DNA from 3 places in the Serratia sp. KH_031 genome. Region 2 is predicted to be linked to each of the others. Evidence: predicted binding sites of a transcription regulator. Region 2 holds the regulator's gene; each other region holds the start of a gene.
What was found. Region 2 encodes CRP, which controls carbon source genes, mostly activating them, when cyclic AMP is high. Its sites were predicted from a motif close to ATGTGANNNNNNTCACAT; they were not measured.
Positions count from the first base shown of each region.

Region 1: a site for CRP is predicted at 3,662-3,679, ahead of ompW (outer membrane protein OmpW). Genes of this name have one in related genera too.
Region 3: a site for CRP is predicted at 6,558-6,575, ahead of AC3ISQ_RS00170 (PTS mannitol transporter subunit IICBA). Genes of this name have one in related genera too.

Region 1 covers NZ_CM174496.1:2,605,054-2,615,098, forward strand. Annotated here, with positions in the region: gene trpCF (bifunctional indole-3-glycerol-phosphate synthase TrpC/phosphoribosylanthranilate isomerase TrpF) at 1-328, shown strand, start outside; gene trpB (tryptophan synthase subunit beta) at 363-1,553, shown strand; gene trpA (tryptophan synthase subunit alpha) at 1,553-2,359, shown strand; gene AC3ISQ_RS11700 (BON domain-containing protein) at 2,506-2,820, shown strand; gene ompW (outer membrane protein OmpW) at 2,863-3,510, opposite strand; gene AC3ISQ_RS11710 (YciC family protein) at 3,904-4,656, shown strand; gene AC3ISQ_RS11715 (SulP family inorganic anion transporter) at 4,726-6,426, opposite strand; gene AC3ISQ_RS11720 (septation protein A) at 6,635-7,174, shown strand; gene yciA (acyl-CoA thioester hydrolase YciA) at 7,248-7,676, shown strand; gene tonB (TonB system transport protein TonB) at 7,723-8,469, opposite strand; gene AC3ISQ_RS11735 (YciI family protein) at 8,787-9,083, shown strand; gene AC3ISQ_RS11740 (TetR/AcrR family transcriptional regulator) at 9,197-9,754, opposite strand; gene AC3ISQ_RS11745 (MFS transporter) at 9,831-10,045, shown strand, end outside.
Region 2 covers NZ_CM174496.1:4,428,802-4,438,846, forward strand. Annotated here, with positions in the region: gene AC3ISQ_RS20090 (hydrolase) at 1-519, shown strand, start outside; gene AC3ISQ_RS20095 (YheU family protein) at 516-749, shown strand; gene AC3ISQ_RS20100 (phosphoribulokinase) at 828-1,697, shown strand; gene AC3ISQ_RS20105 (amidohydrolase) at 1,702-2,877, opposite strand; gene AC3ISQ_RS20110 (MFS transporter) at 2,874-4,076, opposite strand; gene AC3ISQ_RS20115 (LysR substrate-binding domain-containing protein) at 4,270-5,178, shown strand; gene AC3ISQ_RS20120 (OsmC family protein) at 5,181-5,588, opposite strand; gene crp (cAMP-activated global transcriptional regulator CRP) at 5,964-6,596, shown strand; gene AC3ISQ_RS20130 (YccS/YhfK family putative transporter) at 6,654-8,729, shown strand; gene argD (bifunctional acetylornithine/succinyldiaminopimelate transaminase) at 8,731-9,948, opposite strand.
Region 3 covers NZ_CM174496.1:40,295-50,339, reverse strand. Annotated here, with positions in the region: gene AC3ISQ_RS00195 (methyl-accepting chemotaxis protein) at 1-1,400, shown strand, start outside; gene yiiM (6-hydroxyaminopurine reductase) at 1,520-2,191, shown strand; gene AC3ISQ_RS00185 (YibL family ribosome-associated protein) at 2,198-2,560, opposite strand; gene AC3ISQ_RS00180 (MltR family transcriptional regulator) at 2,623-3,168, opposite strand; gene AC3ISQ_RS00175 (mannitol-1-phosphate 5-dehydrogenase) at 3,250-4,395, opposite strand; gene AC3ISQ_RS00170 (PTS mannitol transporter subunit IICBA) at 4,453-6,372, opposite strand; gene AC3ISQ_RS00165 (DUF3053 domain-containing protein) at 6,955-7,674, opposite strand; gene AC3ISQ_RS00160 (autotransporter outer membrane beta-barrel domain-containing protein) at 7,974-10,045, opposite strand, start outside.

The sequences.
Region 1 (10,045 bases), 1.8 Mb from region 2:
ACTGCGTGCTCAATTACCGGCGAGTTGCCAGATCTGGAAAGCACTCAGCGTAAAAGAAGAAATACCGCAGCGCGATCTACAGCAAGTTGATCGTTATCTGTTAGATAACGGTGCGGGCGGTAGCGGAAAAAGTTTCGACTGGGCGCTGTTGCAAGGTGAAAAACTGGATAACGTGATGCTGGCCGGTGGCTTGAGCGCAGATAACTGTGTCAACGCGGCGAAACTCGGCTGTGCCGGTTTGGATTTCAACTCCGGTGTAGAAAGCGAGCCCGGTATTAAAGATGCCGCCAAAGTGGCCGCCGTGTTCCAAACCTTACGCGCTTACTAATTGCCCTTATTTTGATTAGAAAAGAGAAAGAAAAATGACGCTACTGAATCCCTACTTCGGCGAATTTGGCGGTCAATATGTACCGCAGATTTTAATGCCAGCCCTGAAACAACTGGAAGAAGCCTTTGTCAGCGCCCAGCGCGATCCTGAATTCCAAGCAGAATTCACCGATTTGCTGAAAAACTACGCTGGTCGCCCTACCGCGCTGACGCTGTGCAAAAACCTGACGGCAGGCACCAAAACCAAATTGTATTTGAAGCGCGAGGATTTGCTGCACGGCGGCGCGCACAAAACCAACCAAGTGTTGGGGCAAGCCCTGCTCGCTAAACGCATGGGCAAAACCGAGATCATCGCTGAAACTGGCGCAGGTCAACACGGTGTCGCATCGGCACTAGCCTGTGCTTTGCTCGGTCTGAAATGCCGCGTTTATATGGGCGCTAAAGACGTTGAGCGTCAGTCACCAAACGTGTTCCGTATGCGTTTGATGGGCGCAGAAGTGATCCCGGTTCACAGTGGTTCTTCCACGCTGAAAGATGCCTGTAACGAGGCGCTGCGCGACTGGTCTGGTAACTACGAAAAAGCCCACTACATGTTGGGTACTGCTGCGGGTCCACATCCTTACCCCACCATCGTGCGCGAATTCCAACGCATGATCGGTGAAGAAACCAAAGCGCAACTTCTGGAGCGCGAAGGTCGTCTGCCCGATGCGGTATTGGCTTGTGTTGGCGGTGGTTCCAACGCTATCGGCATGTTTGCCGACTTTATCGATGACACCAGCGTCGGCTTGATCGGCGTAGAGCCGGGGGGGCTGGGGATCGAAACCGGGCAGCACGGTGCACCGCTGAAACACGGTCACGTCGGTATTTATTTCGGTATGAAAGCGCCGATGATGCAAACTTCTGATGGTCAGATTGAAGAGTCTTACTCAATCTCCGCAGGTTTGGACTTCCCATCCGTCGGCCCTCAGCATGCCTATCTGAACAGCATTGGTCGCGCAGACTATGTCTCGATCACCGATGACGAAGCGTTAGAGGCGTTCAAAGCGCTGAGCCGCAGCGAAGGTATTATTCCAGCATTGGAATCCTCACATGCGCTCGCCCACGCGCTGAAAATGATTAAGGCCAACCCTGAGAAAGAACAGATTCTGGTGGTTAACCTGTCCGGGCGCGGCGACAAAGACATATTTACCGTTCACGATATTTTGCAAGCACGGGGAGAAATTTGATGGAGCGTTATCAGCAACTATTCAAACGCCTGGAAACCAGCAAGGAAGGCGCTTTCGTGCCATTCGTGACTATGGGCGATCCTAACCCGGCGCTGTCATTGCAAATCATCGATACGTTAGTCGAAAACGGTGCCGATGCGTTGGAGTTGGGTATTCCATTCTCCGATCCGCTGGCCGATGGCCCGACGATCCAAGGTGCGGCACTGCGTGCTTTCGCGGCTGGCGTAACACCAAACCAATGCTTTGAAATGTTGGCGGCCATTCGTCAGAAGCACCCAACCATTCCTATTGGTCTGCTGATGTATGCCAACTTGGTATTCCATAATGGTATTGATGCGTTTTATCAGCGCTGCGCCGAAGTGGGCGTCGATTCGGTACTGATTGCCGATGTGCCGTTCGAGGAGTCTGCCGAATTCCGCGCGGCGGCATTACGCCACGGCATCGCGCCGATCTTTATCTGCCCACCGAATGCCGATGACAACTTGCTGCGTGAGATCTCTTCTCATGGCCGCGGTTACACTTATTTGTTGTCGCGTGCTGGCGTCACCGGTACCGAAAGCCGTGCGCAGTTGCCGTTAAACCATCTGATCGACAAATTGCGCGAATACCATGCCGCCCCGCCGTTATTAGGTTTTGGTATTTCTGAGCCGACACAGGTGAAGGATGCATTACAAGCCGGCGCGGCTGGGGCAATTTCTGGTTCCGCCATCGTCAAACTGATCGAGCAAAATCACGCACAACCGGCAGAGATGCTGGCGAAACTGGGTAAGTTTGTTCGTGAGATGAAAGCCGCGACCGCTTCTTGATCCACCCACCTGGGTGTTCTACTGAGCACCCTTGGCTAACGCTTTGTTTATACTCCTTGTTTATGTTTAGGATTAAGCTAAAATTTCTGTAGAACATTTATCGTGTCTACGTTAGTTCAACATAACATTGCATGGAGAGTGATTTTATGAAATTCCTGAAAACCCTTTCGGCTATATGTATGGCCGCTATCGTTGCTGTTGCCGTAAGTGCTTGTGCTCCAACCGCTAAATCCGAAGGTACCGGCGGTTATATCGACGATACGGTGATCACCACCAAGGTGAAGTCAGCGCTGTTGGCAGATAAGACCATCAAGTCCACCGAGATCAGCGTCGAAACCTTTAAAGGGCGTGTACAGTTGAGCGGTTTTGTCAGTTCTAGCGCCGATGCCAATCGTGCGGTACAGACAGCTCACGGCGTTGCTGGCGTAAAAGCCGTTGAGAACGATATGCGGGTTAAGTAAGAAATGTTATTCAGGAGGCGCAATCGCGCCTCCTTTCTTTTATTAGAAGCGGTAACCTGCACCAAACATAAATACCCACGGATCCAAACGAGTATCAATGCTGTGATGGCCGCCAGAGGCATCGTCAAAGCGAGTTTTGGTTTCGATATTCATCCACCAGACTGACATGTTCAGCATCCAGTGCTCATCTAGGTTGTAATCCAAGCCCGCCTGCGCGGCAACACCCCAGGAATCTTTCAAGCTCAGATTGCTTAGACCAGCAGCTTGACCGTTATCGTTAAACTTCTCGTCAAAGAACGTGGTGTAGTTAACACCCAGCCCTAAATAGGGGCGCAGTTTGTCTTGCTTATCACCAAAGTAGTATTGGGCCATCAACGTCGGTGGCAGATCGCGGACGGTGGCAATATCGCCACTCACCGCAGAACCGCTCAGCGAAACTTTATGGCGGAACGGTGTAGCCGCTAACAATTCCACACCGATGTTGTCGGTTACCATGTAACCGAAAGTCAAACCAAGCTGCGTATTGTTGTCGGCATTGAATGAACCTTGCCCTAATACATCGTCAGAACCTGCATTTGGACGCACCGTTGCGGCGCCTGCGCGGAACAGAAAATCGCCCGCTTGGTGCGCACTGGCTGCTATAGGAGCCATCATCGATGCCAATACCACTAGCGCTGCTGCTTTCTTCATATTTTTCATTATCCATTCCATTAGTGTGGTTTATGTTCGAGGGGAATATACCTACTTGAGGGTATTTTTGATCTAATCGCGATCACATCTTATGACTAAATTTGTAAAATCCCACTAAAACCCTGATTACCTAACCCACTAATAAATAGAGAATTGATCTAAATCAAAAAGTAACTTTTGTTGCAAATTATGTACATGTTTAAATTTGCATTACTGGAGGTGAAAACGACGATCGTGCGTCTAAGTGTACGGTTGGCAGCATTCTGCCGATATCTCTACAATATCTATTGCCGAAGAATTCAGCACCGCGACATTCGTGGGGTGCCACAGAGAAGCGGAACAAGGTACAATCACGCCCTGATTTGTCTCTGTTCCCGACGCCAAGGAGTCTGCATGCCTATCACGGCCAACACGTTGTACCGTGACAGTTTTAACTTTTTCCGTAATCAACTCGCCACCATCCTGCTGTTGGCGCTGTTGACTGCGTTTATTTCCGTTCTGCTGAATCAGGTTTTCAGCCCGGATGTCGAACAACTGAAACTTCTGACAGCAACGGAAAGCGATTTTGCTTCCACCGCGGGTATGGGGATTCAGGAAGTCATTCAACAAATGACGCCAGAGCAACAAATGGTGTTGTTGAAGGTTTCTGCTGCGGCCACGATATCTGCATTGGTAGGTAATGTGCTGCTGGTGGGTGGGATGCTGACGCTGATCCGTATGGTTTCCCAAGGGCAACGCCTCAGCGCACTGCGCGCCATTGGTGCTTCTGCACCGGTTTTACCGCGTTTGCTGTTGCTGCTATTTATCGTCACTCTGTTGATTCAGCTCGGCCTGACGCTGTTTGTGGTGCCGGGGGTGATTATGGCGATTGCTTTCGCTTTAGCGCCAATCATCGCGACATCGGACAATAAAGGCGTGTTTGCTTCACTGAAGTTGAGCAGCAAACTGGCCTTTGCCAACGCCAAAGTGATCGTCCCAGCGATGATGCTGTGGTTGGCGGCTAAACTGCTGATTCTGTTCTTGGTCAGCCATTTGTCGGTACTGACACCTAACGTCGCCAGCGTGGTGCTGACGGCGCTGAGCAACTTGGTTTCTGCTTTATTGCTGATTTACCTGTGCCGTCTGTATATGTTGCTGCGTAACTAATCACAGCTCACTAACGTTGAAGGGCACGCCAGTGCGGTGTGCCCTTTTTGCTTGTTTACAATGACCTAATTACGCTGGCTGTGGTTCCGCCTGTTCTTTACTCTGAATCAATTTCAACGCCAGATAGAGATCCGGCACCAAAATCAAATCTTCATCACGCCCCACTTTGTTAATACGGAACCAACGCGTCAGTTCGGTTCGACGCCCCGCCAACACCAACTTGACGTTACGCTGTAACAAATCACGTTTCAGTTCATCAATCGCCGCCAACACGCTGATATCCGCGTGAGTAAAACTCGCCACCGCATCAACCACCACCCAGCGCGGCTGGAACGGTGTGCTATCTACCAAATTAAGGATACGGCGTTTGAAATAAGCCACGTTGAAATAAGTGAGCGGCGAGTTGAAGCGGTACATCATCACACCGGGCACGGCCTTGATGCCGTTGTTGTTGCCCATTGAGTGAATCATCCCTTCTTCATTCACGCCCAGCAGTTGTTCTGTCGGGCGGAATACGGTGCGTAGGAACTGCATTAAACCCAGTAAAACCGCCAAGCCGATCCCATTGATGACCCCGACTAGCAATACGCTTAACAAGGTGAACATTGCCAAGCTGAACGCCTGTACGTTGCGACGACGCAGTAGCCAAATACCACGAATATCCAGTAACGACCACGCGGCGTACATCAGTACCACGCCTAAACCAGCGACCGGGATAAACTGTAATGGTGACGTCAGGAACAGCAACACAATGCCGATCACTACCGCAGCAATAATCGAGACCAGCTGGCTCTTGCCGCCGTTGGCATCATTCACCGCAGTACGTGAATCCGCCCCGCTGATGGCGAAACCTTGTGACAGTGCCGAGACAATGTTTACCAGACCTAATGCGCGGAACTCGGCATCGGCGTTCACTTCATAACCATTTTTGGCGGCAAAACTACGCGCCGTCAGCATCATGCTAACGAAACTCACCACCGCCAAGTTAAGCGCTGGGATCACCATGTCACGCATCAAGCCGGGTTGAAAATCCGGCCATTGAACAATCGGCAACATACCGCTGAATCCACCTACCGTCACGATGCCATGTTGTTGTAAATTGCCCGCCCAAGTGACAAACGCCGCCAGCACCATAGCAAACAGTGGCGCAGGCCAATTAGGACGCAGCTTTTTAACCGCCACCAAGGTTAATAGCGTCAGTAACGAAACACCGATCGTCAGTAAATCGCTGTTCAGTAAGTTACTCGGCATAGCGTAAATACGTTCGATCAACTGCGCTGGCGCGGCACCGAACCCCAACACCTTACCCACTTGGTCAACAATGATGGTGATTGCCACCCCGTTTAGCAGACCGCTGAGGATTGGGCGCGACAGTAGATCGGCCAGCGCGCCCAATTTGAAACGACTGGCTAGCAGACACCAACCGCCCATCATGGCGGTCATCATAATGGTTAGCTGCCAATGCCGCTCCATATTGCCTGCCGCCAGCGGCGTTACCACCGCAGCAATTACCGCACAAGTCGCGGCATCCGGCCCGATGATTAACTGACGTGACGAACCAAAAATCGCATAAGCAATCATCGGTAAAATACAAGAATACAACCCGACCACCGGGCTAACCCCCGCTAGCTCGGCATACGCAATCGCCACCGGTAACGCCACTGCCGCCACCGATAGACCCGCACGAATGTCAGGCTTCAACCAACTGCGTTCGTAAGTTAATAAATGCGTCAAACCCGGCGTCAATGACCGGAGGGATTTCCATTGCATGATTATTTTCCATGGTAACTATCTGGCTATTATAATGTGTATAGACGCCGTGTGGGCTGTATATGTGAATTGATCGTAAGTTTATGCAAATTTCTGTCTGTTATGCGGAAATTCCACGACCAAACACCGATAATCACCGTTTTCCAGTGATACACAGACCCCGTCGAATCCGGTATAGTCGCCCCCTAAACAGTTGATGGATTGATTTATGAAGCAGTTTTTAGATTTCCTCCCACTCATTGTCTTCTTTGCTTTTTATAAGCTCTACGACATTTATGTCGCATCCGGGGCATTGATTGTCGCGACTGCACTGGCTTTGGTGTTTACCTGGGTCAAATACCGTAAGGTCGAGAAAATGACGCTCGTCACCTTCGTGATGGTGGCGGTGTTCGGGACTTTAACGCTAGTTTTCCATAACGATTTGTTTATCAAATGGAAAGTTACGGTGATCTACACCCTGTTCGCTTTGGCATTGTTGGTCAGCCAATGGGTAATGAAAAAACCGTTAGTACAGCGCATGCTGGGTAAAGAGCTAACGCTGCCAGAGAGTGTGTGGAACAACCTCAACTTAGCCTGGGCGGTCTTCTTCCTGGCCTGTGGTCTGGCAAATATTTACGTTGCTTTCTGGCTGCCACAAGATGTGTGGGTTAACTTTAAAGTGTTCGGTCTGACCGCGTTGACGTTGGTATTCACCCTGTTGAGCGGTATTTATATCTACAAACACATGCCAGAAGAACAAAAGAAATAGTTACGAATTTGTTAATGCCCGTTAATTCCACGACGGGCAGTATTATCTGAACCCCTTCTAGAAGCAGATTGAAATGACACAACAACGACCTTTGCCCAACGGTGAGTTGGTGCTACGTACATTGGCAATGCCAGCAGACACCAATGCCAACGGTGATATTTTCGGTGGCTGGCTGATGTCTCAGATGGATATCGGTGGCGCTATTCAGGCGAAAGAAATTGCCGAAGGCCGCGTGGTCACCGTGCGTGTCGATGGTATCACCTTCCTAAAACCGGTCGCCGTGGGAGATGTGGTGTGTTGCTACGCCCACTGTATCCGTACCGGGCGCAGTTCCATTACCATCAATATCGAAGTGTGGGTGAAAAAGGTTTCTTCCGCGCCGATCGGGCAGCGTTATTGCGCGACCGAAGCGGTATTTACCTACGTGGCAGTCGATCCCGAAGGTCTCCCTCGCCCATTGCCCGATGGCAAACAGAACTTCCGCGAGGACTCTGTTGAGTAATTGAAAAAGGGTTGCCGATTGGCAACCCTTTTTACTGGAACGGCGATCAATTCACCGCCGTCGAACCATCCAACTTGAACTGAATGTTAACGATTTTATCTTTCGCCGCTTTGGCTTCATAACGCCATTTACGCATCGCCTGTTTAACTTCACGCTCGAACATATTGCGTGGTTCAGCAGACAGAACTCGCACGTTGCTAATACGCCCATCGTTCTCAACATCAAACTGCACCCGCACTCGGCCTTCGATCTGTAAGGCTCTGGCTCGCGCCGGATACATAGGTGCGACACGGCTCAATGGCTTCGGCCCCAGATCTTGCGAATTGCCTTGCACAGGAGCAGCAGGAGCCTGCTTTACCGGCGCTTTGGCGATCGGCTTAGCTTCCGAATTGTTGTTTTCAAACGGCGAAGGTTCGCGCGGTTCAACTTTCTTCGGCTCCCGCTTCACCTGCTCGGATTTAGGTTTCGGTTTTGGCTTAGGCTTTGGTTTAACCGGCTCAGGTTTCGGGATCGCGACTGGCACCGGCGGTGGCTCTGGGATCGGTTCTGGCTCGGGTTCAGGTTCTGGCTCCACCTGCGGCTCTGGTTCTGCCGGTGCTGGCGGAGGAGGTTCAGCCAAAGCAGCCATATTCACCATCATAACGCTGATAGGCGCATCTTCTGGCTTGGGCAAATCCATCACTTCCTTTACGGATGCGTAGAGCAGACCAATCACCAAGGCACTGTGCAAACCAACGGAAAGAACAATTGGCACGGATAAACGGCGAATAGGGAACATCTTTTTTAGCGGCATAATGATTCTGTTTCCTCTGATTCGCCAAGTTTAAATGCAAATAGCAATCATGTTCAATAACGAAAGACAAACTATCGCTGTAATCGGCATGATTCGTCGCTTTAACCTGCAAACCTATGAGGATATTAACCTTTTCGTAGCCTTTTTCAGGAAGGATTGATACTAATTTTTAACTTATTGGCGAGCGGAGAAAATGTAAAAAAGGAAGTAAGGCACTTCAACATGGGTACAAAGCATGCAGATAATACTTTCCCTTGAGCTATTTTTTGCGTTACCTTGTAACCACCGTTGTATGGCAATGATTTTAAAGGTGAAATATGCTTTATTTGATCTACGCACAAGACGTTCCCAACTCCTTAGAAAAACGCCTCTCCGTGCGCCCTGCACATTTGGCTCGCTTGCAGACTCTGCGTGATGCTGGCCGTTTGCTGACCGCTGGCCCGAACCCGGCGATCGACAATAACGATCCCGGTGCCGCAGGTTTCTCCGGTTCCACGGTGATTGCTGAGTTTGCTTCGCTGACCGAGGCTAAAAGCTGGGCAGAACAAGATCCTTACGTGGCCGCGGGTGTGTATGCAGAAGTGACGGTCAAGCCGTATAAACAAGTATTTTGAGCAAAAAAAAGCCAGCACGGAGCGGCTGGCTAAAATGGGTTCTTACGAGGGATATCTTGTGTAGTAAAGATACTCCCTCTTCTGTCACTATCGCCAGCTATCGCTGTGATAGGTTATTTTTCATTGCGCGTGGGTTGGAAAATGAACGCTTGCATATCCGCAAACATGCTTTCCCACTCTTCCTGTGAGACGTCCATCAAGCCAAAGAAACGCATCATAAATGCGCCTTCCGAGGCAAGGAAGGCCAAGCGCGCCCTTTTGCCCTGTTCAGTCGTGAGATCCAATCCTTCGATTCGACTGTGATACCATTTTTTGGTGCCATCCAGATGCTCAGGCGTTTGGATCAGCATCGCCATTAATCCCGCCGCTTTGGCGCTGGAGGCTTGATCAGAGCTGCACGTCGCCTGCATATGCGCTTGAACCCGTTGCTCTGGCGATGGCGTGCTGCCGACAATCTTGTCAAAAGCGTTATCGTAGGCTTTTCCCCAACGTTCGAACATGGCATCGATCAGCGCCTCTTTATTGCCAAAGCAATATTGCACCCCGCCTTTCGAGATCCCCATCGCTTTCGCGACCGAATCAATAGTCAGCCCGGCTGCGCCTTGAGTGGCGACTATTTCTTCGGCGGCATCCAAAACTTTGTCGCGATCGATACTACGTTGACGTCCCATTGAGAAACACCTCTTTTCAATACGTGCGTATGGATTTATATTATACCACGTCGTTTTTTACTTTTGGGTCATTATTATGCACGTGAACAACCGTTGGCTGATCCTGTTGATGATCTCCAGCGCCCTATTTTTGATCATTATCGATATGACGGTGCTATATACCGCACTGCCGCGTCTGACACAGGCACTGGACGCCAGTGCATCGGAAAAACTTTGGATTGTGAACGCCTATCCGTTGGTAGTCGCGGGTTTGCTGCCTGGCGCGGGGATGTTGAGCGACCGAATCGGTCA
Region 2 (10,045 bases):
GACGATAGCCTGTTACAAGCAGCGGTGATCGTCTCTGCTCCGCTGATGCTGGAAGCCTGTTCATATCGCATTGAGAACGGTTTTTCCCGCGTCTATCAGCGTTATCTACTGGAGCAACTAAAGCAGAACGCTATCCGCAAGATCCTACATCATCCCGATAGTTTGCCGCTTAAACTGTCACAAGTGTTGGAATTACGCCGCTTGCGTGATTTTGACGACGTGATTACCGCACGCATTCATGGCTTCAGTGACGCCACGGATTACTATCGCCGTTGCAGCGCTTTGCCGCTGTTACCGAAGATCCAGACGCCAACGTTGATCATCCATGCCAAGGACGATCCTTTCATGACCGATGAAGTGATCCCGCAAGCCACTAACCTGCCGCAGAATATCGAATATCAGCTTACCGAATTTGGCGGCCATGTCGGCTTTGTCGGCGGAAGCTTGAAAAAACCGCACATGTGGTTGGAATACCGTATTCCATCCTGGCTAGCCCCTTATCTGGAACCTAAGACGTGATTATCCCTTGGAAAGAGTTGGAAACTGAGACGCTCAATAGCCTGATCGAATCCTTTGTACTGCGCGAAGGCACCGACTACGGTGAGCATGAACGCTCGTTGGAACAGAAGGTGGACGACGTGCGCCGCCAACTACAAAGTGGCGAAGTGGTACTCATTTGGTCAGAACTGCATGAGACGGTGAATATCATGCCGCGCGGACAGTTTCGAGCAGGGCAGGAAGAGATTTAATTAATAACAGCACTAGGATGGTTCGGAAAAATCGGGTAACAATGCAGTATTGTCACCTTAGATGGAGCAAGCCTTGCCATGTCAGCCAAACATCCGATTATTGCCGTGACCGGTTCCAGCGGAGCGGGTACCACCACCACTAGCCTGGCATTCCGCAAAATCTTCCAGCAATTGAATATGCGGGCTGCCCAGTTGGAAGGCGACAGTTTCCATCGCTACACCCGACCAGAAATGGACTCCGCGATCCGTAAAGCCCGCGATATGGGTAGACATATCAGCTACTTCGGCCCCGAAGCTAACGATTTCGGCCTGCTGGAACAAAGCTTTATCGAATACGGCAGCACTGGCAAAGGGCGTTCGCGCAAATATCTCCACACCTACGATGAAGCGGTACCTTACGATCAAGTACCAGGCACCTTTACCCCGTGGGAACCACTGCCAGAGCCGACAGACGTGTTGTTTTATGAAGGACTGCACGGCGGCGTCGTCACTGATCATCATGACGTAGCAAAACACGTCGATCTGTTGGTAGGTGTGGTGCCGATCGTCAACTTGGAGTGGATACAGAAGCTGGTTCGCGATACCGGCGAGCGCGGTCACTCCCGCGAAGCGGTGATGGATTCAGTAGTGCGTTCGATGGAAGACTATATCAGTTACATCACACCGCAATTCTCACGCACCCATATCAACTTCCAGCGCGTACCGACGGTGGATACTTCCAATCCGTTCGCCGCCAAAGCGATCCCATCGCTAGATGAAAGCTTTGTGGTGATCCACTTCCGTGGTCTGGATCAGATCGATTTCCCTTATCTGCTCGCGATGCTGCAAGGTTCGTTCATTTCTCATATCAACACGTTGGTGGTGCCGGGTGGCAAGATGGGGCTGGCGATGGAGCTGATTATGGCGCCGCTGGTGCAGCGCCTGTTGGAAGGGAAAAAGATCGAGTAAAGCGTTACGCCATCAGCAAACGACGGATGAAACCAACATGCAATTTCACACCGATTTGCAGCGCGGCTTCATCCAGTTTGAAACGTGGATGATGCACGCCGTAAATCGCCCCAATTTGCTCATTACCGCTGCCGATAAACAGGAAGCAGCCCGGAACCTGCTGTTGATACGAGGAGAAATCCTCGCTACCGAAGAACGGTGCAGCCATTTCTCGCATTGATTGTGCGCCAACAACCTCGGTAATGACCTCACGAGCCACCGTGCAGGCTTCCGGGTGGTTGTTACCAATGGCATAACCACGCGTCCAACGAATTTCATGGCCCGCGCCGTGAGCCTCGGTGATCCCCGCCACGGTTTGCGCCACCAACTGCGGTACGCGCTCACGCACATCGGCATTATGGGTACGCAACGTTCCGGCGAGCCGTACACTGTCAGGAATGATGTTGTAACCGCCTTCCGCCTGGAAAGTAGCAACCGTCAGTACCGGAACCTGCAGTGGGTCTAACTTACGTGCCACAACCAGTTGTAATGCCGTTACGATTTCCGCGCCAATGACCACCGGATCGATACACAAGTGCGGCATGGAGCCATGGCCACCTTTCCCTTGAATGATGATATCGAAGTTATCGCTAGAGCCGCTGAACACGCCTTCCTTAAAACCGACCTCACCGGTCGGGAAATTAGGCATCACATGCAGGCCGAAGATCATCTTCACGCCTTCCAACACACCCAAATCAACCAGTTCCTGAGCGCCACCCGGCGGCACTTCTTCTGCATGTTGGAAGATAAAGCGTACCGAACCATGCAGTTGTGAACGCAGTTGGCACAATACGCTAGCGGCTCCAAGTAGCATGGCGCTGTGAGCATCGTGCCCACACGCGTGCATCACCCCCGGATGAGTCGAGCAGAAGGGTTCATCGCTTTCTTCCTGAATCGGCAATGCATCCATATCCGCCCGTAACGCGTAGCATGGCCCCGGCTGCGCACCGACCAGTTCAGCCACCACGCTATTCGGTGTCGGGCGGCGTATCGTCAACCCCTCAAATCCAGCCAGTTGTTCGGCAATGTAATCGGCGGTTTTGGCTTCCTGAAACGACAACTCAGGATTCGCATGCAAGTGGCGGCGCCAACGTAATACATCGTCTTTCACTGCAGTAATTTGCGCGTCAATATTCATCATAAACTTCCCTCGTTCAACGCCGGTTGGTGTGACTTATTCACCAACGGCAAAATAACCAACCCAGCCACCACCATGGCGCTAGCCAGGAAAACAAACGTCGTCATGTAACCCTGACTGACCGTAATCAGATACCCCATCGCTATCGGTGCCACAAAGCCGCCCAAGGTGCCGCCGGTATTAATAATCCCCATCGCCGCACCCATGATTTCCGTGGGAATACGCTTCATCGGTAATGTAAACACCGTGACAAACGCAGCCATCAGGAAGATATACCCCAAGAACAGCAGCAGCCCAGCAGCTACGGCAGTCGAAGAGGTGTAAACCAGCCAGATACACAAGGCGCTCAGCAACGAGCAGATGCAGATAACGATAGGTTCACGTCCTTGCATATAGCGCCCGACCAACCAGCCGGTGCCGAGCGAAGAGATCCAAATCCCTAATCCCCCAGCGGCGACCACCAAACTGGAGACGCCCATTTCCATGCCCCGTTGCTGTACCAAAAACTTGGGCAGCCAAGCCATCAGGCCGTAGGACGGAATGTTGATGCAGAAAATCGCCACGAACAGCAGGATCACTGTCGGATTCTTGAGTAACGCACGATAGCTGGCGCCCACGGTACCTGGTTGGGTTTTGGCCGCTTGGGGTGGGTTAGGCACCAGAAACAGAATGCAGGCGGCAACCACAAACGCCAGCAAACCTAATGCAGAGAAGGAACCGCGCCAGCCAATATGATCCAGACAGTAAACGGCGACTAACGGCCCTGCCGTCATCGCCAAACCCGCGGAAGAAAGCAGTATCGACTGCGCAAAAGTACGTTGTTCCAAGGGAAAATTAGCCACTACCGCTTTAGCGCAGGAACTGGGATAACCGGAATGACCAATACCAGAAAGAAAGCGGAATACCACCAACAGCCCCAAACTAAAGCCCAACATACCAAAGCACAAAGCAAAGCCGCCGAGCATCAATAGCGAGCTGCACAACACCTTCTTGAAGCCAAAACGGTCATTCAGCCAACCCGCAGGGATCTGGAACAGTGAATAAGCGAGGAAAAACATACCGGTGATATAACCCAGTTGTTCCGCCTGCAAATTGAATTCTCGCTCAATCGGTAGCAGAGCAAACCCCATCACTGTCTTGTCTATATAAACAATGACATACCCGGTAAATAGTAAAAAAATCATCAACGAACGTGGGTTCATGACCAGTATTCCTTTGAGTTATCACGCCGACAAACAGCCTCCTTGCCGACAACAGTGGATAATGTGATCTTCGTCACTTTATGTTTTTAATAACAATACGTTATGCAGGAATGATGAAAATATCGCCTTTATACCAACGGCATAAGATGCAATTATCTATTGAGTGATGCTTTTTAGTTATAGGGGGGAAGACGTGCGTTATTTGCCCAAGATCCAGCAATTGAAAGTGTTTCAACAAATCATTCGCAGCGGCAGTATTCGCGGCGCAGCACGGGCTTTACAACAATCACAACCGGCGGTGAGCCGTAGCTTGCGCGAACTGGAGTTAGCACTCGATACCCAGTTGATTATGCGCAGTAATCAGGGCATGACGCTGACGGAAACCGGGCGCGCTTTTGCTCAGCGAATGCAGTTTATTCTGGAAGAGTTACAAAGAGCGGCAGAAGAAATTGAGCAAATAGAACAACATGGTCAGGGTACGGTGGCGCTGGGGCTGTCTTCGCTATTAGCACTGACTGTGCTACCGGAGCTCACAGAAGCTTTCAGATCTCAGTTTCCACAAGCCAGTCTGGTGATCCGAGAAGCTCAACTTTCTACCTTGTTACCTGCGTTACGTGAAGGAAAGCTGGATTTTGTCGTCGGTAGCGTCAGCCCCGAACTACCGCTGGAGGAATTGGTGTGTGAACCGCTGTTCAATGCCTCATTCGGTATTATCGCTCGCCACAGCCACCCACTTGCGAAAGCTACCTCGCTAGATGAACTCCGCTCGGCCAAATGGCTGTTACCGGAAACGGATATGGGCTACTACCAGTATCTGCAATCTGAGCTCGGCACCTTTTATCAACAGCTCGATATGGCACCCATTCGTTCAGATTCGGTCGTTAGCGGGTTGAGTCTAGTGTTGAACGCCGATTACCTCACCATTGTCGCGCGTGCGATGCAGGCACCTTTTGGTCTAGAGCATCGTCTGGTCACATTGCCGATCACCAGTTTGCCGCCAGCGCAGTATTGCGTGCTGTATTCGCAAAAATCGCCGCTAACCATTACGGCGCGGCGATTTCTCGATCTGCTGCGTCGGCTGTGCCAACGCTATGCTTGGTAAGGTTATTCGACGAGCTGAATTTCAAAGCTGTGGGTCACTTTTGCGGCTTTACCCAGCATCAGCGCCACTGAGCAATATTTCTCAGCAGAAAGATCGACCGCACGTTCAACAGCCTTATCGCTAAGTTCTTTACCGGTAACAATAAAATGCAAGTTGATATGGGTAAAAGTACGCGGAACTTCTTCACGGCGCTCAGAGGTGAGTTTTACCTCACAATCACGCACGTCATTGCGTCCTTTTTGCAGGATAGAGACCACATCGATAGCGCTGCATCCCCCAACAGCCATCAATACCATCTCCATTGGGCTTGGCGCTTTTTCACCCGCATTGCCATCCATCAAAACCTGATGACCAGACGCGGATTCACCCAAAAATGTCAAATCTTCTATCCACTTAACTCTTGCATACATAATGGTTACTCCGGTTAATTTCTGAATGTCAGACTACGCTTTCACCGTGAAACTGGCAACGGAACCTGACACTAATCATGCTGAAGCGAGACAACACAAGACACTTGCCTCACTCTGTGCTACAAACAGAGCCGAAATAACACTTTCTGGAACATGGGTTTCGGGGCAGTCTATAGAAAAGTCCTGATATCGTTATGTTAACAGAATGTAGCTTGCAGCTCCGGTAGCAAGTTAATATGCTAGGGCGACGGCGTATTTTTATCGAACACCTCAAAACTTTCTGATAGCCCATTATCTCACACCCGGCTTCAGCTTGTTTGACAGGGAACTCTGATCCCAGCGATACAGATAGATTACAACAGAGGATAACAGCGAATGGTTCTCGGCAAACCGCAAACAGACCCGACTCTCGAATGGTTCCTGTCTCATTGCCATATCCACAAATATCCATCCAAGAGTACGCTGATTCACCAAGGTGAAAAGGCCGAAACGCTTTACTACATCGTGAAAGGCTCCGTAGCGGTGCTGATCAAAGATGAAGAAGGTAAAGAGATGATTTTGTCCTACCTCAATCAGGGGGACTTCATCGGCGAGCTTGGATTATTTGAAGAAGGCCAGGAGCGCAGTGCTTGGGTTCGGGCAAAAACTGCCTGTGAAGTGGCTGAAATTTCTTATAAAAAATTCCGCCAACTGATTCAGGTAAACCCGGACATTTTGATGCGCCTGTCTGCGCAGATGGCAGACCGTCTGCAAGTGACTTCCGAAAAAGTGGGCAACCTCGCTTTCCTCGACGTGACTGGACGTATCGCGCAAACCCTACTGAACTTGGCGAAGCAACCTGATGCCATGACCCACCCAGACGGTATGCAGATTAAAATCACCCGTCAGGAAATTGGTCAGATCGTCGGCTGCTCCCGCGAAACCGTTGGCCGTATATTGAAAATGCTGGAAGATCAAAATCTGATCTCCGCACACGGCAAAACCATCGTGGTATACGGTACTCGTTAATCCCAGAAAAAATGGCGCGATAATCAATTCGCGCCATTTTTTTATCGGTAAAACATCATGTGGCGGCGGCTGATTTATCACCCGGAAGTGAATTACGCACTGCGACAAACGCTGGTGCTTTGCCTGCCTGTCGCATTCGGCCTGCTGATTGGCTCACTGCAACTCGGCCTGATGTTTTCTTTGGTTCCCGCCTGCTGCAATATCGCGGGTTTAGATACTCCCCATAAACGCTTTTTCAAACGCCTGATCGTCGGCGGTTTGTTGTTCGCCTTCAGTAGCTTACTGTTACAACAGGCTCTACTGTGGCACGTCCCGTTACCTTGGTTAGTTCTCGGTTTGGCATTACTGCTCGGCGTTACCGGGGAAATCAGTCCGCTCCACGCTCGCATGCTACCGGCTGCGATGGTGGCCGCTATTTTCTCTCTCAGCATGGCCGGTACGGTACCGATCTGGCATGCGCCGTTGTTGTATATCGTCGGCACCGCTTGGTATGGCTTGTTCACTTGGTTCTGGTTCAAGCTGTGGAAAGAGCAGCCGATGCGCGAGTCACTCAGTTTGCTGTATCGCCAACTGGCAGATTACTTGGAAGCTAAATATTCATTGCTGACCCAGCACACTGACCCAGAAACCGCACTGCCGCCATTGCTGCAACGTCAGCAACAGGTGATGGACATTATCAGCCTGCTGTATCAACAACTTAATTTCCTGCCCCATGCCAACAACATGGAGCAAAAACGCCTGCAACGCGCATTCCAAGTCGCACTCGATTTGCAAGAACACATCACCGTCAGCCTGCATTTGCCGGAAGAAGTACAAAAACTGGTGGCACAGAGTCAGGCCGAAGCCATCATCCGCCGTAATGCGCAGGTGATCGCCGCTCGTTTGCGCGTAGTCGCCAACGACATTCTTTACCATCACCACTCGCAGCGTTTTAGCATGACCAATGAACTGGCGGCGCTGGAAAAAGTGGCATTGCAACACGCCGATAACCCGGTCGGTAAGTTCTGCTATTACCATTTCAGCCGCATTGCTCGCCTGCTGCGCACCCAGTATCCGCTGTATCGCCGCAATCTAATGATCAGGCAATCACGTCTGCCATTCTGGCCGGCGCTAGTTAGCTATCTGTCATTCAAATCCAACGCGTTACGTAATGCCGCTCGCTTAGGCGTGATATTGGCGGCGGGAAGTAGTTTGGGGATTTTTTTCAACCTGCCCAAACCTTACTGGATATTGTTGACCATCATGTTAGTAAGCCAAAATGGCTATAACGCCACGCGGGTGCGTATCCAGCACCGTGCGCTAGGTACGTTGATTGGATTAGTGATTGCCGCGGGTTTGCTGCAATTACATATGCCGGAAACCGCCACGCTGGGCGTGATGTTGGTGATTACCTTGGCGGCCTATCTGATACTGCGCAAAAACTACGGCTTGGCGGTGATTGGCTTTACCGTCACGGCGGTTTACACCCTGCAACTACTGGCGCTTAACGGGAAAGATTTCCTGGTGCCGAGGCTGATCGATACCCTGACCGGCTGCGTGTTGGTGTTCGGCGGATCAATCTGGCTGTGGCCGCAGTGGCAAAGTGGCTTGCTGCGTAAAAACGCCCATCAGGCGCTGGAGAACGATCAGACGGCGCTGCGTTTGATGTTGGAAAAACAGGAACCAGACCCTACCGAGTTGGCCTATGCCCGTATGCAGGTTAATCAGGCACATAACGCGTTGTTTACTTCGTTGAATCAGGCAATGCAGGAACCGGGGTTCGAATCGAACTATCTGGCAGATATGCGATTATGGATCACTCACAGTCAGTTTATTGTCGAGCATTTGAACGCGATGACGATTCTGGCGCGTGAGCACTATATGCTGACGCCCAAACTGGCAGAAGAATATTTGCAGCGCTGTGAAATCGCGCTGCAAAGTTGTCAGCAACGTTTGGAATACGATGGACCAAGCGGTGGCAGCAGCATGATGGAAACTCCAGATCTGCACCCAGATATGCCCGTCACCGAGATGGAGCGCCATTTACGGCGCATCCTGTCTCACCTCAGCGTGATGCACACCATTTCGTCCTTGGCTTGGCGGCAACGCCCACATCACGGCATCTGGTTGAAACGTAAACTCGGTGAACAGTAATTCAGGCGTTAATTACGTCCTGCACCGCTTGTTCAAACAATTCCATGCCCTGTTCGATGTCTTCAATTTCTACCACCAGCGAAGGGGCAAAACGGATCACGTTCGGCCCTGCATTAAGGATCATCAACCCACGCGCCGCCGCCGCAGTCAGGAAATCACGTGCGCGCCCATGATATTCTGCCGTTAACTCGGCACCAATCAGCAACCCCATGCCGCGAATAGCGGTGAAAATAGCGTATTTCTCGCCGATCTTCTGCAATGCCTGCACATACAAGCGGTGCCGTTGCTCGATGCCGCTCAACACTTCTGGCGTATTGATCACATCCAGTGCCGCTTCCGCCACCGCACAGGCCAACGGGTTGCCGCCGTAAGTGGTGCCGTGTGTGCCCACCTGCATCACCGAGGCAATTTCTTCGGTGGTCAACATGGCGCTAACCGGGAAACCGCCGCCCAGCGCTTTGGCGGTGGTCAGGATGTCTGGCGTGACGCCGTAGTGCATGTAGGCGAATAGCTTACCGCTGCGCCCCATGCCGCTTTGCACTTCATCAAATACCAGCAGCGCTTTGTGTTTGTCGCACAGTTTGCGCACCCCTTGTAGGAATTCCGCCTCAACTGGCGTAATACCGCCCTCACCTTGGATCGGCTCCATCACCACTGCGCAGGTGTGATCGTCGATCACTGCTTTCACTGCCGCTAAATCGTTGAACGGTACATGCACAATGTCTGCCGGTTTCGGGCCAAAGCCATCGGAATATTTCGGCTGACCACCGACTGAAACGGTAAACAGCGTGCGACCGTGGAACGCATTATTGAAAGCGATGATTTTGGTTTTGTATGGGCTGTGACGGGTAATGGCGTAGTGACGAGCCAGTTTGAATGCCGCTTCGTTAGCTTCTGCACCAGAGTTGGCAAAGAACACCCGATCGGCAAAAGTGGCGTTAATCAGTTTGGTTGCCAAACGTAGCGCGGGTTCATTGGTAAACACATTGCTGGTATGCCACAACGTTTCGCCCTGCTTGTGCAGCGCAGCCACTAGCGCCGGATGGCAATGCCCCAAGGCGGTTACCGCAATCCCCCCGGAGAAATCGATGTATTCTTTGCCTTGCTGATCCCAGACACGGCTACCTTTGCCTTTGACCGGAACAAACTGAGCGGGTGCATAAACAGGCAGGATCACCTTATCGAAGGTGCTGCGACTTACTGCATTTTTTTCCGTCATTATTAAGCATCCCTAAGCATGTGTTAGTTTTCATGTTGCCATTGAGTGAAAATATAATCACAAAATATGCATAAAAAACCACTCAAGGGCAAACCTA
Region 3 (10,045 bases), 440 kb from region 2:
GCTACGGTGCACGTGGCCTGTTACTGAGCTTAAATCGTGATGCCGAAACCCCGTTGATCACCGCCATTGACGATGCACGCAGCGCGGCCCATGCACTCAGCCAACGCATATCCGAAGCGCAAAAACCGCTATTACAACCTCTGCTGACGGCGCTGGATGATTATAAAAACCGCATCGCCGCTTACATGCCCGCCTATGAAAAAGAACAGCTATATGCCAAACAGATGGACGTGATAGCAACCGAATTGGGTGATTTGGTCAGCAACCTACTGAAACAGGAATTGGCGGAAACGCATAACAATATCAATAGTGCACAAGTCCAAATGGGCGTGACGGCGCTGATTGCCATCTTCGCAGGTTTGCTGATTTCTTGGCGCATCACGTTGCAAATCACCCGCCCATTGCACAATACATTGGAGATCGCGCAGCGTATCGCCACTGGCGATCTACGTCAGGTGCAGACCAGCCATCGTCGCGACGAGTTGGGCAAATTATTGAATGCCATCGCTGCCATGAGCCAAAACCTGCGCGAGATGATCGAAAAGATCCAAATGGGGGTCAACCAAGTCTCGACTGCTGCGGGGGAAATCGCCGCCGGTAATGCTGATTTGTCATCTCGTACCGAACAACAGGCAGCAGCGGTAGAAGAAACCGCCGCCAGCATGGAACAACTGACCGCGACGGTAAAACAAAACTCCGACAACGCCCATCACGCCAATCAACTGGCGACCGAGGCTTCGCAAACTGCGCGGCAAGGCGGTCAATTGGTCGGTAGTGTGGTGGCCACTATGCGTGATATTTCCAGCAGTTCGCAGCGGATCGCCGAAATTACCACCTTGATCAACGGTATTGCTTTCCAAACCAATATTCTGGCGCTGAATGCGGCGGTCGAAGCCGCACGCGCGGGTGAACAAGGGCGCGGCTTCTCAGTGGTCGCCAGCGAGGTACGTAATCTGGCACAGCGCAGTGCCGAAGCCGCGAAGGAAATTGAAGGGTTAATCAGCGAATCGGTCAGCCGAGTTCAAACGGGGACCTCATTAGTAGAAAATACCGGGCAAACCATGGAGCAGATTGTCCGCGCGGTGACTCATGTGCGCGACATCATGGCGGAGATCGCCACAGCTTCTGACGAGCAAACACGCGGTATCGCCCAAATTGGTCAAGCGATTGTCGAAATGGACAATACCACGCAGCAAAACGCCGCCTTGGTAGAAGAATCCGCCACTGCCGCCACATCGCTGGAAGAACAGGCTGTAATGCTGCTGCAAAGTGTCTCGGTATTCCGACTGGCAGAAAACAACGCTCCGACGGTGGGAAAAATCGTGATGCAGAAAACGGCCCTGGTGAAAAAATCAGTTCCAGCGATCACCGCTGACAATGACAACTGGACGACATTTTAATCCCTCGTTCTAATCCAACACCCACCTGATACTTTTCGGGTGGGTGTTTCTTATTCTGTTTCTCTCCTCCAACTCAGGATATCCTTATCCTCTGACGCAACTGAACGGAGGCACAGCACATGCATCATCCTGACGTTTATATCGGCACAATCCAATCCTACGAAGGTGGTCGCCCCAGCGCTATCGGCAAGCGCCAAGTGGATGGCGCACTCCAGCTCGCACTACTTGGTCTAGAAGGTGATGAACAGGCAGAAAAAAGTTATCACGGTGGGCCAGATCGCGCTTTGTGCCACTATCCGCGTGAACACTATGATCGCTGGCGCGAGCAGTTCCCGCAGCAGGCAGAACAATTCTGCGCCCCGGCCTTCGGCGAAAATATTTCCACACTCGGTCTGACCGAGCACAACGTGTTTATGGGTGATATTTATCGTTGGGGCGAAGCATTGATTCAGGTCACTCAACCACGTTCTCCTTGCTACAAACTCAACTTCCATTTTGATATCGAAGATATTTCGGTATTGATGCAGGATAGCGGGCGTTGTGGCTGGCTGTATCGCGTGGTGTCTGGCGGAAAAGTCAGTGGCGATCAACCATTGGAATTGGTGGTGCGCAGTAGTGAGGTGTCGGTAGCCGAAGCTATTAGCATCGCTTGGCATATGCCGTTTGATGAAGAGCAGTATCGCCGTTTACTAGCGGCGGCTGGGCTTTCCGCCAGCTGGAGCAAAACGATGCTGACGCGCATCACCAGCGGCAGGATCGAAGATCTCAATCGCCGCCTGCTGGGGAAATAACCGGATTTAGAACGCTTTTTTCGCGTAACCAGTGACGACTTTCAGGCCCATTTCACGGCCTAAAGCCGTCATCGGGTGCACCACCACCAAGCCGCGTGCGCTTTTCTTCAAAGCCCCCATATCAGCCTGCTCTTTTTTGGTGATCTCGCGGTTGAACGGCAACTCAGCCAGCTTCTGCGCTTCTTTACTCAGTTTCTCAACGCGCACGCCTTTCAAGCGCTCGATTTCTGCCGCTAACTTCTCTTTTTCTTTGGTGTGCTGAGCGATCAGATCTTGGTTGCCTTGCTGAATGACAGTGGCATCTTTGTGGTTCAGTGCGTCCAGCAGGTCGCTAAGGCGCTTAATTTCTGCCTTTTCTTTCTCTTTCATGGGGTTTCGCTTTATTGCTAAAAAATGTAGTGGCTAGTGTAGCAAAATGCGGCGACGGATGCTTATCCGAGAGGGGATAACCTAGATGCTTGCTTGGCGCCGATCCCAGCAATCAACTCGGTGACCGACAGCACCATGGTGGAGCGTACCATTTGCTGGTAACGCTGACGCTGCATGGCAATCAAAGATTCTTCCGCTTCGCCGGGTTGCAGGAAGGTCGGTACTGGTGGCAATGCCGCCACACAGTGTAGTTCGCCAAATGGCCCTAGGATTTCATCATCAACAAAGCGGTATTCATTGCCGTCGTGATTCAATTCCTCACGCATCGCCATCAGCAGCTCAGCATCTTCATATTCGTGACGAGAAATCACCCCCAAGCCATACATCAGCTTGAGACGCACCGAAAGTTCACCTAGCGGCCCAGCTCCAGACAATAACGGTTCAACGGCATACTTCACCGCGTAATCGTCTTTACGGAACACTTGGATCACCAGTACGTTGAGCGCTTCTGTCAGTAGATCGACCGCTGCGATCAGAAAACTGCGCACCGTCTTGCCCGCGTTCAGTCGTTCCAGAACCTTGTTTTCAAATGCTTGGGTCTCGATCATTATCGCTTTTCGAATGGCGTGAGGGGTGCCGTTGGGTTGCAGGGGCGCAGCAATATGCGCCCGTTGATTCAACATATAAAACTACTTGGCGTTATACACAGCAACGGCATCCTCCACAACCTTACTATCTGCTGGTAAGCCAGAAATTTGCGCCAGCGCAGCTTCCGGTCCGACGTTCTCCAGTAACTCCACCAGTTCCTGCGCCTGTGGGTCTTGCTCGCTACGATAACTCATGGCTGCCGCGATCCCTTTAATCAGGTTGACGTGTGGCAAACCATATTCCAGCGTACCCAACAACGGCTTGATCAAACGATCGCCAGCGCTCAGTTTACGTAACGGCTGACGGCCGACGCGCTCTACATCGTCTTTCAGGTACGGGTTTTCGAAGCGAGTGAGGATTTTGTTGATGTAAGCTGCGTGCTTCACGGGATCAAAACCGTAACGTTTAATCAGCACCGCACCGCTTTCTTCCATCGCGCCTTTCACTACTTTACGAATTTCTGCATTCAGAATAGCTTCACGAATAGTGCCCAATTTAGCCTGTTGACCGAGGTAAGCGGTGATCGCATGCCCTGTGTTTAGCGTGAACAACTTACGCTCAACAAACGCCATTAGGTTATCAGTCAATTCCATACCGGCAATAACTGGCGGTGTACCTTTGAATTGCGTTTGATCAACAATCCACTCGCTGAAGGTTTCGACCGTCACCGCTAACGGATCGGTAGTGCCTGCTTCCGCTGGCGGCACAATACGGTCAACGGCGGAGTCAACAAAACCAACGTGTTGCTCAACCCATTCCTGCTCATTCTGCGGCAATGCATCAAACACATGCTGCTTCAACTGGCTAGTCCCACGCACCATGTTCTCACAGGCAATGATATTCAATGGCTGGGTATTACTTTGCTGGTGACGCAGCATCAACCCTTTGGCGATAGTCGGCGCGATGATTTTCATCACGGTAGGGCCCACCGCGGTAGTCACCATATCCACCGTCGCAATCAACTTCACAACATCGTCGCTAGTACTGTTAACCGCGTTGATGTTATTGACTGTCTCAATCTGCTCCTGCTCGCCAACCACTTTCACCTGGTAGCTATGGCGCTGGTTCATGGCATCCAGCACGGTTTGGTTGACGTCGGCAAAAGTCAGTTCGGCATGAGCATCGGCCAACAGCTTACCGATAAAGCCACGACCAATGTTACCGGCTCCGAAGTGTAATGCTTTCATAATCATAACCTTATAAAAATAACAAAGGGCGCAGTCCATGCTGCGCCCTAGGGGGAATTACGCTTTTTTGCCGCCAAGCAGATCCAACACTTCCTGCACACTGGTGGTATTTGCCAGCCGTTCGATGACGGTGTCGTCATCCAATGCGTTGGTCAGGCTGGTAATGACCTGAATATGCTCGTTGTTACGCGCTGCGATACCAATCACCAAACGCGCCACTTCGTCTTTTTCATCACCGAAGCGCACGCCCTGCGGATACTGGCAGAATACGACGCCGGTACGCAGTACGCGGTCTTTGGCTTCGATAGTACCGTGCGGCACAGCGATAGATTCGCCCAGATAAGTAGAGGTCAACTTTTCACGCTCCAGCATCGCCGGAACATATTCAGGCTCAACATAACCGCCTTTCACTAACTGCTCACCGGCAAAGCGAATCACTTGCTCTTTGTCAGTCGCCTGCAAGCCAAGGAACACGTTACTTTCACCCAGTTTGAACAGGGTTTGTTCGGTGGCTTCGAAACTGTCGTCCAAGGTTTCGATCACCTTCTGTTGGTTCTCGGTGGTTTTATTGGCCGCCAGCAAACGGTCAGTCAGATCGCTATACAACTTGCTGTCGAGGAAGTTGGTCAGCGAGATGTGCTGCGCCTGCGGTGCATGACGCATCGCCCGCTCGGTCAGATCGCGGTGCGTGATCACCAGATCCACGTCGTCCGGCAGACTGTTAATGGCGCTGTTAGTGACAGAAATGTTTTTCAGCCCAGCATCCGCCACTTTCTTACGCAGCACACCAGCACCCATGGCGCTAGAACCCATACCCGCATCACAAGCTACGATGATTTTACGCACGGTAGTCAGGTCGCCATCAACCATCGCATTCGCCGCTGACTTGCCGCCTTTCGCTTCAGATTTCATATCGTGCATACGGCGAGTCGCTTCTTCCAGATCGTCCTCTTCTTTCACTTTTGAAGTTTTCAGCAGGAAGGCCGAGACCACGAAGGACACCGCAAACGCCGCACACACCGCCGCGATATTGGCGAAGTAAGCGCCTTTTGGCGTCATCGCCAGCACTGCCAGAATGGAGCCCGGAGAAGCCGGAGAAACCAGACCGCCGTTCAGCATCGTCAATGTGAATACCCCGGTCATGCCACCCAGAATCACCGCCAGAATCAGGCGCGGGTTCATCAGCACATAAGGGAAGTAAATTTCGTGGATACCACCGAAGAAGTGGATGATCGCTGCACCGCCCGCAGACTGCTTGGCACTACCACGACCAAAGAACATATACGCCATCAGCACGCCCAAACCTGGGCCTGGGTTGGCTTCGATCAGGAAGAAGATCGATTTACCGGTTTCAGTCGCTTGCTGGATGCCCAGCGGTGAGAAAATACCGTGGTTAATGGCGTTATTCAGGAACAAAATTTTGGCGGGTTCGACGAAGATCGACGCCAATGGCAGCAGGTTATTCACCACCATGACATGCACACCCGCCGCCAGCACTTTGGAGATGGCTTCCACCAGCGGACCAATGCCTAGGAAAGCCAGAATCGCCAACAGCATACCGATGATACCGGCAGAGAAGTTGTTGACCAACATCTCAAAGCCGCTTTTGATTTTGCCATCTACCCAGCGGTCAAAATGCTTGATCGCCCAGCCGCCCAATGGGCCTGCAATCATCGAACCGAGGAACATCGGCATATCTGCACCGACGATCACACCCATGGTGGTGATAGCACCGACCACACCACCACGATCGCCCCCCACTAATTTACCGCCGGTATAACCGATCAGTAGTGGCAGCAGGTAGGTGATCATTGGGCCAACCAACTTGCCTAAGGTTTCGTTTGGCAGCCAGCCGGTAGGAATGAATAACGCGGTGATGATACCCCAGGCGATAAAAGCGCCAATATTCGGCATCACCATGTTACTTAGGAAACGGCCAAAGTTTTGAACTTTAACCTTAATGTCTGGTGAAAACATAAAACGCACCCCTGTTGTTGTCCGTCAAAACTGTTATTCGTCAAAATAATGTTATGCGCCAAGCTAATCGGTTTACGCGCAAACAAATAACAGCGCGCGATCGTTGTTGTAGCGTTCCAGCTATGTGATTGCTGTTGTGATGGACTCTAGCACGCTCCTTTTAGCATGCGAACTTCGCTGAAATTTTGTGATCATGATCACTAACAGTGCTATACCAACGGGGTATTTATGGTGATAACAATCACACTTTAAGTGTGTAAAAAAAGTACAAAACCAATAAACGGTGCTTAAAACACGATTAATTGTGATGTTAATCACACTTTAAAATGCGATGTTTGTTTTTATTATGTGATATTAATCACAAAGTATTTTATCTAACCGTCAGCCGAGCGACGATTTCCCTGTAGCGACTCACCACCGCGGGAAGCTATTGCCAGATCAGATAAAACAACATCGTGATGAATGAAAGAAAATGACATCAGGTTTTGGAGTCATTATGGGCAGTAATAATTATTGAAAGTGTAGTACAGATGGGAAAAGAGAGAGGGTTGCCGGGGCATACATTTACCCCGGCAATAAGACTTACTGCATAACGCTCAGCACGGTTTTCTGTGCGTTCAACAAATCCTGTTGCTTCGCTACCAAGTTCGACATCATGGTGTTGTACTGCGCCACCTGTTGCGGGGTACGGAACTGCACGCCACCATTGTTGAAGCTGACCTGATTACCCTGCGTCTGTAGGAAATCCCCCACCTGTACCAGATCTTGGATAAAGCTGGCCGCAGTTGGGATGGTTGGCATCAGCGCATTAGCCGGTGCGGTGACAATCTTGTCATACGCTTGGTTATAAACTGCTTTTAGCGAGTCAGGTTGCTTAAGCGCTGCACGTGCGGTATCCGCCTGCGACTTGGCCGACTGGATCTGCTGACCGAGCAGGTTCAGCGCCCCTACCGACTGTTGCAGCATATCGCGCTTGCTCATGTAATCTTGCGCAGTACGGATCTGATTAACCTGATCCAACGCCGGTGTCAGGCTGGAATCGACAGACTTGGACAGTTGCTGTGAGAAGCTGACCAAAATCGCGTAATCGCCCGCATAGTTGCCGAATTTCTGCTTCTGATCTTCGCTCAACGTCGGGATCTTCACGCCGCTGCGCATGACGGTATTCTGTAAGTAATCAATGAACGCCTTGCGTTGTTCTGGCTCTTTATCGCCGCAGGCTGTCAATTGCATAACCACCAACAATGCCAACACTGGGGCCAACCAACGCATCAGGCCTTTGCTCTGGATCCCTACTGCCATGTGACGTAACTCCTGTTATAAACATACTTTTTCATCAGATTCCCTGCCGTCTTATGCGTTCCTTGCTTCATAAGGATAGATCAACTCACTACGCCATTCACCCTGCAAAGCACATTCAGCGGTAAAAGGCTTCGTCATGGTGCTACGAGAACTGCCAATGATCAATCATTCTCAGCCCGATGACGATGTTTGTTGTGGTCAACAGTTATTGTCCCCTTTATAAAGCACAAAAAAATATCCGGAAGTTATCAATAACCCCCGGATATTTGAGCACTATTTGCTAACTGGCAGTAACCCTATTAGAACAGGTATTTCACCCCCAGCATGGCACTGGTATCGCTATAGCCTTGATCACCAATTTGTTGACCCACATTACCCCACAAATTCAGGTTATTGTTGATCTGGCCTTCTACTCCTAATTTCAGCTCGCCAATATTGCCCGCACCAGCTTGATAGGTAGATACGCCGTCCATGTTCACCCCAATATTGCGAGTGTTGTGGATCCAGTTCATTTCAACAAAAGGTTCAAATTCGCGGTCTTTGCCTTCATCTTTAAGATGATGTCCTTTCATATAAGCCCGCAGTCCCAAACGCGTCATCAGGTTACCGTCACCTTCGCCACGCACGTAAGTGCCGTTAGCTTCTTGATGATCGTCAGCCTTCACCCCCATCCAGATAGCCTGTGCCTTAGGTTGGATAAAGTAAGCTGCACGCTCTTTCTCACCCAGTTTCCACGTATAGCCCGCTTCTACCGATGCGGTGAAACCGTCGGAATTATACTTTTCACCTGCTTGATCTTGGCCGTTTACCCGGTTCTTAAACCAGTTGTATTGCGCCCAACTATCCAAATACGCACCGCTCTTGTCTTCATTATTGGCATACCAAGTGCCGTACAGACCCACGCTGTAACCATTCACGGTGCCATCTGAACGGTAACCGCGCGCTCTCGAATGCGTGTTGCTCTGGTTGTTGGCATATCCGGCCATCATACCCAGATGCCAGCGGTCTAGGCTGTCACTGCTCCACTGCGCCAGATCTCCGCCCATTTGCAATACGTAGCGATTACTTTGCGTTTTCAACTGCCCACTGGTGTCGTTGAAACGGTTGTGGCCACCCACATTACGCAACCACAGACTGGTGACCTTCTTCTCGCCGGTCAATACGTCGGTATATTGCGTCTCACCCAAGCGATCGTGTAGGCGGGTGATAAACATAGTATTGGCCGCAGCCAAGTTACTAATGTAGCTCCCCGCTTCTGGACGAATAATTGGCGCATCCGTCGGAGTTGGCGTTGGATCCGGGGTAGGCGTTGGTACCGGATCTGGATCAGGCGTTGGTGTCGGATCTGGATCAGGCGTCGGTGTTGGTGTCGGATTGGTTAACGAAGACGTTAAATACCAGTTGTTGTTATTCGCCCCAGCACCTCGAGCCAACTCATAATCATACAGACCAGCGACGATACGCCCATTTTGCGCAAATTCACCGGCAGAGTTGCCATCAACGTGGATCAATTCAATACCGTTCAGTGTTTGCGCACCACTACCACCCAAGTTAGCCACGCTAACACGGCTGGAGCCAGATGTTGCCCCCTGTACAATCATCTTGTCGGTCGCGGAAGTGTCATCACCCAACACGGAGTTAAACAGTAGTGTGCTGCCTGCTAGACCGTCGTAGTTACCAGCGACAACCAACTGATTACCCGCGCGGGTTCCCCCCACGACAACTTGACCACTGTTCACCAAATTCCCACCAATACTGAAGGTGGATATCTCATTTCCCGCACGCAGCAGGCCATTCGCACCAGGAGAGCCCACAATGAACAGGCCTTGGTTATCTACATTACCGGCAACACCACCATAACCTGCCAAAGTCGCGCTAGAACCCACGTTGACCTGACGGCTCGCCAAGGTCACTGGCTGGCTGCTACTTCCTAGCAGCAATGTACCTTGCTGAATATCGGTGCTTCCCGTCCAGCTTGCGCTGTCATTCACTGACAACATACCTGCACCGGTTTTCACCACATCACCAGTACCGCTAACCGCATTCGTCAGCGCCCAGACCGTAGCATTATCAATCGTCAGCAGACCGTTATTTTCTACCGCTGCACCACCCAATTGATTGGCTTGGCTGACCGTCATTCCCGCATTTTGATCAATTTGGAATATGCCGCTAAATGCCTGGTTATCGCCATTAACGAAGACGTCACTGCCCTGAGAGAGTGAAACTTTCCCGTTATTACTCATCGCATTACTGAAATAACCGGTGGCATTATTCAATACCAGTGAGCCAGCGTTATCGATGTTACCAATACCTAAGCCGGTGACATCATCCAAAATAGCAGTGGCTCCCGCAGACAGGGTGGTATTCACCA